2 regions of the Levilactobacillus namurensis genome follow, and region 2 is predicted to be linked to the other one. Evidence: predicted binding sites of a transcription regulator. Region 2 holds the regulator's gene; the other holds the start of a gene.
The links. The regulator Rex, encoded in region 2, represses fermentation and respiration genes when NADH is low (regulators of the CRP and FNR family bind a similar motif). The targets are predictions, from matches to a motif close to TTGTGAANTANTTCACAA.
Positions count from the first base shown of each region.

Region 1: RIN67_RS06015 (BMC domain-containing protein) is a predicted target of Rex. The motif match lies at 2,474-2,491, and genes of this name have one in related genera.

Region 1 covers NZ_CP134159.1:1,246,922-1,251,333, forward strand. The annotation lists gene RIN67_RS06000 (EutP/PduV family microcompartment system protein) at 1-44, shown strand, start outside; gene RIN67_RS06005 (MIP/aquaporin family protein) at 281-988, shown strand; gene RIN67_RS06010 (helix-turn-helix domain-containing protein) at 1,092-2,198, opposite strand; gene RIN67_RS06015 (BMC domain-containing protein) at 2,522-2,800, shown strand; gene pduB (propanediol utilization microcompartment protein PduB) at 2,820-3,638, shown strand; gene RIN67_RS06025 (propanediol/glycerol family dehydratase large subunit) at 3,655-4,412, shown strand, end outside.
Region 2 covers NZ_CP134159.1:2,069,245-2,073,656, forward strand. The annotation lists gene groL (chaperonin GroEL) at 283-1,911, opposite strand; gene groES (co-chaperone GroES) at 1,974-2,258, opposite strand; gene RIN67_RS09955 (redox-sensing transcriptional repressor Rex) at 2,486-3,121, opposite strand; gene RIN67_RS09960 (ABC-F family ATP-binding cassette domain-containing protein) at 3,365-4,412, shown strand, end outside.

The DNA of each region.
Region 1 (4,412 bases), 820 kb from region 2:
ATTTACAGTTGGATGAATTCCAAGCTTATTTAGAAGAGAAATAATCGGTTAATTAAGGGTGTCTCAGACGTGTATCATGTGCGTTGAGGATGCCCTTTTAAGGTTTTTAAAGATGAAGCAAAATAATATAAAAGCGCTTACATTATCCTGCTATTTTCCTTTAAATTAGCAAATACTTGTTTCAGTCAGGCTAATTTAAGATAAAAACGGCATAGATCCCTATGCTACACTAAAAATCGAGGCTGTTGAATAAATAAAACGATAAGGCAGGTGTTTTACAATGGATGGTTTTATTGGTGAGTTTTTTGGAACGTTAATTTTAATCGTTTTAGGTGCCGGAACCTGCGCCAGTGTTAATTTGAAAAAGACATATGGTCAGGGTTCGAACTGGACGTACATATCCGTAGCTTGGGGATTGGCGGTGACAATGGGTGTTTATGTCGGGGGCGCATTAGGCTCAGATGGTCATCTAAATCCAGCTGTAACGATTGGATTTGCTGCTTTTGGGTTTTTCCCATGGAGCGAAGTGATTCCGTATCTATTAGGACAGTTCTTAGGTGCTTTTGTAGGTGCTGCAATTGTTATTATTCATTTTTATCCCCACTTTAAAGCCAGCAAGAGTGAGTCGGAGGGAAACCAAGTGGGAATTTTTGCTACTCGACCTGCAATTTATAGCCCGTTTTTAAACTTTATGTCTGAATTAATTGCAACGTGGGCGTTTGTTTTCATCCTATTGAACTTAGGAGATTTTACGCAAGGCTTAAAGCCATTTATCGTGGGAACTTTGATCACGGTTGTGGGGATGGCACTAGGAACGACAACTGGATTTGCGTTGAATCCGGCACGTGATTGGGGTCCACGATTAGCTTATTCGGTTTTGCCGGTACCTAACCGGGGTAAGACGCATTGGGAATACGCCTGGGTGCCAATGTGTGGACCAATTGTCGGGGGCGTTCTTGCGGCTGGACTGCAGGTCCTGTTGAAGTAATAATGCGATATTAGTAGACGTATGGGGGATATAGTCTACATATTGATTATAAAAGATAAGCCAATGGTCGGAATTTTCCAACCATTGGCTTATCTTTTTAGTGCTATTTATTTTGAGAATCCTGGGAATAATCCGTATAGACCCATTGGATCACTGACTTATCGTTGGCAGGCGTTTCATCAGCGGATTGCAAAGGCTGCTGGCCATCTACTGTGTAAACCCATCCACGATTGCCGTCAGTGTCTCCTAGGTCACCAATCCGGTTGACGTAGGTCGTTCCGTCAGTTGAATCTGCAAGGTATTTGATGTGATTGGACTTGAAGAAATCCTTGGAGACGTCATAGACACTTTCACTATTTTCCCAGTCTAGTTTCCTAGGAATGGTATAAATTTTTTGAATCGTATGATTTCGTTGACGAAATTCTGAAGGGGTTAAGCCAGTCTTACGCTTAAAGATCTTTGTAAAGTAACTGGTTTGAGAGAATCCAATTTGATTAGAAATCTGCTGGATTGTATCGGTTGACAGGGCCAACTTTTCTTGAGCCAGAGCGACCTTTTGGTTGTTAACGTATTCTACAAAGTTAACGTGCAGATACTTTTTAAAAAGGCGACTTAGGTAAGAGGGGGATAAAAATGCTTTTTGAGCCACTTCGTTTAGGGATAGAGACTGTTGAATATTTTGGTGAATGTAGTCAACGGCTAGAGTGATGCTACGGCTAGCAGCATCCCGATCATCTAACTGGTCGAGTTTCATAGCACGAGTTGGCTGAGAGGACTTGGTGGGCATCGTGGCGGTTTGATGGTTACCAAAGAAGTCATGAAGGTAGTTGATCTGACTAACCTGATCGGAAGTTAGGGGTTCCCAGACTTTGACGGTTCCTAAAGTTGGGGTGTCGATAATTTCATTCATAATATTTTGCAAGTAGCTTTGTGACAAGAAGAGTCGTTTCTTTGAAACATCAGTTGTTTCGCAAAGAACTGCGCCCCAGAGTTGCTGATTGAGACTAACGGGGAAGACGGCATAATTTTCAAAGGTTTCATCGACCAGTGTACTCTCAATTGCCTCAGTATTGAGGTAAACAAAATCATCAGCGAGTAAGATACCGCCAAACCCAAAAAACATCGTTTTGATTTGGGTCAGGCTGGTAAAAGTTGCCAAAGAATGGGCTAAGGATCGGTAATCTTCTTGTTTTGGTGAATAAGTGAGCATTATATTTTTCCTCCTACTAAGCAATTAATCTATTGATGAATATATTGTCCCCGTAGCAAATAAAACGCTATCACAGAAACAGTTTAACTAAATAATAATATGAAATCAAGCGCATTTTTTCGCACGACTTGTACATATTCGCACTTTAAGTACTATCTCATAACTAACCACAAATTATTGTCAGAGATATCTGGTTATTGTTAAAAATAGTGATAGCCGGCTTTTATACAATGAAGACGTTTTCAAAAACCGCCATGCAATTTAGTGAGCTAGGCTTGTTGATTAGTTAACTAAATTGCTTGGTAATAACTGGAGGTATTGTCATGGAACAAGAAGCACTCGGTTTAATTGAAACGAAGGGTCTCGTCCCTGCCATTGAAGCAGCTGATTCAATGGTAAAAGCTGCTAACGTTGATCTGATTGGTCAAGAAAAAATTGGTCATGGCTTAGTAACGACCATGGTTCGTGGAGATGTTGGTGCCGTTAAAGCGGCTGTAGATGCAGGGGTTGCCGCTGCTGAAAATATTGGCGAAGTTTTATCGAATTACGTCATCCCACGTCCACATACCGATGTTGAAAAAATCTTGCCCCAAAAGAAGTAACGGTTATTTGGGTGTCTAGATGATGGTGCAACAACAGTTAATGAATCGGGTTTTAACTGAACTTCTGCAACAGGGGATGACGCTTCCGGCGTCATCTTCTCAATCATCGGGAGGAATAATGATGGATAATTTCTTAAACTCAACCAGCGTAGTTCCTGAATTCGTGGGAGCTAGTCAGACTGGTGACACAATTGGAATGTGTATTCCCAGTGTGGATGCAATCTTATTGGATCATCTGCATGTCTCCAAGAAATTCACAGTTATTGGGGTATTAAGTTCCCGAACGGGAGCCGGTCCACAGATTATGGCGATGGATGAAGCTGTTAAGGCTACTAACACTGAAGTTATTGATGTGGAATGGCCCCGTGATACGAAGGGAGGCGCAGGACACGGTGTTCTAATTCTCATTGGAGGGTATGATCCCTCTGATGTCCGTTCTGCCATTCAAGTGGCATTGGACAATTTAAGCCGAACCTTTGGTGATGTTTATAATGCTGCTGCGGGACACTTGGAACTTCAATTTACTGCACGTGCAGCCGGTGCTGTACATATGGCATTTGGGGCTCCTGAAGGGAAAGCTTATGGCTTGATTTGTGGAGCTCCATCAGGAATCGGGGTTGTTATGGCCGATACCGCAATCAAGACAGCAGGAGTCGATGTCTTATCGTTTGCTTCGCCGAGTCATGGTACGAGTTTTTCTAACGAAGGTACGGTTCATATTAGTGGAGATTCTGGTGCGGTGCGGCAAGCTGTGATTGCTGGTCGTGAAGTTGGGCTGAAGCTACTAGCGCAGTTAGGCGAAAAGCCAGTTGCTGATTTTCCGTCTTACATTCGCTAGAGAGGAGGAACTTTAATTGAAACGTCAAAAACGCTTTGAAGCACTTGAAAAACGTCCCATTCATTTAGATGGATTTGTCAAAGAATGGCCTGAAGAAGGTTTCGTTGCCATGATGGGGCCTAATGACCCTAAGCCAAGTATCAAGATTGAGAATGGCAAGGTTACTGAAATGGATCAAAAGCCTGCCAAGGATTTTGATTTGATTGATCTGTATATTGCCAAGTACGGGATCAAATTAGAAAATGCCGAAAAGGTCATGGCGATGGATTCCACTAAGATTGCCAATATGCTATGTGATCCGAACGTTGGTCGGGACGACATTATTGCCCTGACGACCGCGATGACACCAGCGAAGGCCGAAGAAGTTATCAGTAAGTTGAACTTCGCAGAAATGATTATGGCTACCCAAAAAATGCGACCACGGCGGACACCAGCGACGCAATGTCACGTGACGAACATTCGGGATAATCCAGTTCAAATCGCAGCTGATGCGGCCGATGCCGCATTACGGGGATTCCCAGAACAGGAAACGACAACAGCCGTTGCCCGGTACGCACCATTGAACGCCATCTCACTGTTGGTTGGAGCTCAAACTGGCCGTCCTGGGGTCATCAGTCAATGTTCCGTTGAAGAAGCTGCTGAATTGAACTTAGGGATGCGAGGCTTCACCGGTTACGCCGAAACCATTTCCGTTTACGGAACTGACAAGGTCTTTACCGATGGTGATGACACGCCTTGGTCTAAAGGATTTTTAGCATCTTGCTATGCTTCTCG
Region 2 (4,412 bases):
TTATCCATGAGGTTGGGCCTGAAGAGGCTCAGTGGTGTCGTTTAGGTTAGTCAGCATTTTGGGCTGGCTTACCCCAAGGCCGAGTTTGAAGACCTGGGGGGGCAGGGCTCTAAGTCGTGCCCACCACGCTCCAGCCTCTTCAGGCCCAACCGGTAAGGCGGCTGATTGCCACCTCCTACCTTGGGTTACATGCTTCAACACAGTATCGTGGTCGTTAATTACAAAAAGAGCCCGGGAACTTAATCCCGGACTCTTGAAAATTCAAATTTAATGAGATACGGCTTACATCATGCCGCCCATACCGGGTTGGCCGGCTGGAGCAGCTGGTGCAGCAGCGTTCTTGTCTGGCTTGTCAGCCACAACGGCTTCCGTAGTCAACAACAATGCGGAAACAGAGGCAGCGTTTTGCAGAGCAGAACGGGTAACCTTGGTTGGGTCGGTGATGCCGGCAGCAACCATGTCTTCGTACTTGTCATCAGCAGCGTTATAGCCGATACCAGGCTTTTCACCCTTCAGGTGTTCAACCACAACGGAACCTTCGACCCCAGCGTTTTGGGCGATTTGACGAACTGGTTCTTCTAAGGCCCGTAAGACAATGTTGATCCCAGTTTGGGCATCCCCATCAGCCTTCACAGAAGCCACGTCCTTGATGACGTCGATCAAAGCAGTTCCACCACCAGGAACGAAGCCTTCTTCAACGGCCGCACGGGTCGCGTTCAAGGCATCTTCGATCCGGTACTTGCGTTCCTTCAATTCAGTTTCGGTTGCAGCACCGACCCGAACCACAGCAACACCGCCGGCTAACTTCGCCAAACGTTCCTTCAGCTTGTCACGGTCGAATTCAGAGGTCGTGTCAGCGATTTGACCCTTGATTTCAGCTACCCGGTCAGCGATTTGGTCCTTAGAACCAGCACCTTCAACGATCGTGGTGTTGTCCTTCGTCACGTTAACCTTTTGAGCTTGACCTAATTGTTCGATGGTCGTGTCCTTCAGGTTCAAGCCTAAGTCATCGGTGATGACCGTACCACCCGTCAGAACGGCGATATCTTGTAACATGGCCTTACGACGGTCACCAAAGCCAGGTGCCTTCACAGCGACCACGTTGAAGGTTCCCCGCATCTTGTTCAGAACCAGCGTTGGCAAAGCTTCACCGGTAATGTCATCCGCAATGATCAGTAATGAACGGCTTTGTTCAACAACTGATTGCAGTAATGGTAAGATGTCTTGAATGTTAGAAATCTTCTTGTCGGTGATCAAGATGTAAGGGTTGTCCAGGTTAGCTTCCATCTTGTCGTTGTCGGTAACCATGTATTGAGACATGTACCCACGGTCGAATTGCATCCCTTCAACCACGTCGAGGCTGGTATCAACCCCACGGGATTCTTCAATCGTGATGACCCCGTCGTTACCAACCTTTTCCATGGCGTCAGCAATCAAAGAACCGGTTTCCTTGCTGGCGGAAGAAATAGAAGCGATTTGGGCGATGTCGTCCTTGGTCTTAACGTCGTGAGACATCTTGTGTAAGGCCTTGACCGCCGCGTTGGTTGCCAATTCGATTCCGTGACGAATGCCAACTGGGTTCGCACCGGCCGTGACGTTCTTCATGCCTTCGTTCACGATGGCTTGCGTCAGAACCGTGGCAGTCGTGGTCCCGTCACCAGCGATGTCGTTGGTCTTGGAAGCAACTTCGGAGACTAACTTAGCCCCCATGTTCTCGAAGTGGTTTTCCAATTCGATGGACTTGGCAATCGTTACCCCATCATTCGTGATGGTTGGGTTACCGTAACTTTGTTCCAAAACAACGTTCCGGCCTTTAGGGCCCAAGGTGGTCTTAACCGTGTCGGCTAACTTGTCGACACCGGCTAACATTGCGCTACGTGCGTCTTCAGAAAATTTTAATTCTTTAGCCATTTTAATCGTTCACCTCATACTAAAATTTTTAATCGTGTTGCTGGATGAGTAGTGGGAAAGTCTTAGTCAACGACAGCGACTAAGTCCTTTTCGTGTAAAACAAGGTACGTCTTGTCTTGGTACTTCACTTCAGTACCGGCATATTTGTCGAACAATACTTTGTCGCCAACTTTGACACTTGGCGCAACCTTTTCACCATTGTCCAATACCCGACCGTCACCAACTGCAACAACGTTGGCCGTTTGAGGCTTTTCTTGTGCGTTACTTGCTAACACAATGCCGCCAACCGTTTCTTCTTCTTCTTGTGGTTGGTCTAAAATGACACGGTCTCCTAATGGTTTTAACACTTGAATCCCTCCAATGAACTAGGTTTTAGCACTGTTAGCACTTGACTAACATAAGTGCTAATCAACAATATCTAATATATGATTATTCCCAGTAAAAATCAAGGAATTTGGCAAACTTAATTCGAGAGTGCTAATTGGTCCACCCGGTGTCTAGGTTTGCCATCCCCATGAGGCCTCTTTGATTGTACCAAAAAAGCCGCGATTCTCCGCGAACCACGACTTCTGGTCTAATCTTTATTGTAGTGTTCCAAGAAGTAAATCAACGTCTGGAGCTCGTTAGTCAAGTCAACGTTTTGGACCCGAACATCCTTGGGCACCGTGACCCGCAACGGCGTGAAGTTCAAGATTCCCTTCACACCACCGGCTACGGCTTCGTCCGTGACCTGTTGGGCAACTTCTGATGGCACCGTCAAGATGGCCACCTGAATCTGTTGCTCTTCCAGTTGGGTCCGAAGTTCCGTCATTGGGTAAATCGGCACGCCACTTTGAATCGTGTTGGCGATCTTATCATTGACGTCGAACGCCGCACTGATCCGGACGTTACCGTCCTGGTGGAAGTTAAAGTTCAATAAGGCGTGTCCTAGGTTCCCGACCCCAATCAAGGCCACATTGGTCAACCGGTCTTGGTTCAAAATCTTCCGGAAGAACTTGATTAGACTTTCCACGTCATAACCATAGCCCCGTTTCCCTAAAGCACCGAAATACGAAAAATCACGCCGAATCGTTGCCGAGTCAACCTTGACGGCTTCGGAAAGCTCCGTCGAAGATACTCGTGTTTTATCCGCGTCCAGCAAGATGTTCAGGTACCGGTAATAAATCGGTAACCGCTTTGCTGTCGCCCGCGGAATTTTTTGTTCTGTCAAAGGTACACCCTCCTAATCAACATTGCCAGCTACCGTTGAAAGGTCGCCGTCAACGATAACTCTTTTACACAATCTTTTTGCATGTGAAATTCACTTTCCCTCAAATTATAGCATACCCACCGGGCTTGTGAAAGAAATTGCAAATATTTTTCACTATTTCTTCGAAATTTCGGTCTGGTCGGGGAATATGCTAAAATAGACAGTATCAATTCATGCTATCTGCACTAAAAGGAGGTCGATCTTGTGATTCTGTTACAGGTCCAGCAAGTTTCCCGTCGGTTCGGCGCCGAAGTCTTGTTCCAAAACGTCAATCTCGACGTCGCGGAACACGGTCGCATCGCACTAGTCGGTCGAAACGGGGCTGGTAAATCGACACTATTAAAAATGATTGCCGGGGAAACCGAACCGGATGCGGGTCAGATTACCAAGAAGCGCGGCCTCACCATCGGCTACCAGGCACAAAACGCGGGAATCAACTCGACCAAAACCGTCTGGAACGAGATGCTCAGTGTGTTCGCCAAGCTACAAGCCATGGAGCGGATAATTCACGAACTCGAAGCGGAAATGAGTGACCCCGCCATCAGCGCGGACCCCGAAAAATTCCAACAAGTCAGCAGTACTTATGACCAGTTACAACAAGACTTTAGCGACCAGAACGGGTACGGCTACCAGGCCGAGATTCGTGGGGTCCTTCACGGGTTCGAGTTCGACGAAAGCGTCTACGACAAGCCCATCACCGAAATGTCCGGGGGACAACGGACCCAGCTGGCCTTGGCCAAGCTACTCCTGGAACGACCCGACCTGCTGATCCTCGACGAACCCACTAACCACTTGGACGTTGAGACCTTGACTTGGTTAGAAGGTTACCTACAAGGGTATCCGGGGGCCATCCTGATTGTCTCCCATGACCGGTACTTCCTCGACCACGTGGCCACGGAAGTCTACGATATGGCTCACGGCGGGTTGGTCCACTATCAAGGAAACTACTCTCATTTCATCGACGAAAAAGCGGAACGCTTACGCCAAGAGTGGAAAGAATACGATAAGCAGCAAGCCGAGATTTCCAAGTTGGAGGACTTTGTGAACCGCAACATCGTGCGGGCGTCCACCACCAAGCGGGCCCAGGCCCGGCGGAAACAATTGGAGAAGATGGACCGCATCGATAAGCCCGACGCGGACGAAAAAGTCGCCCGCTTCCGGTTCACACCCCGACGGCAAAGCGGTAACGTGGTGCTCGACGTGGTCAACGCCGCCGTGGGGTATCGTGATCAAGTCCTCTGCCAACCCATCA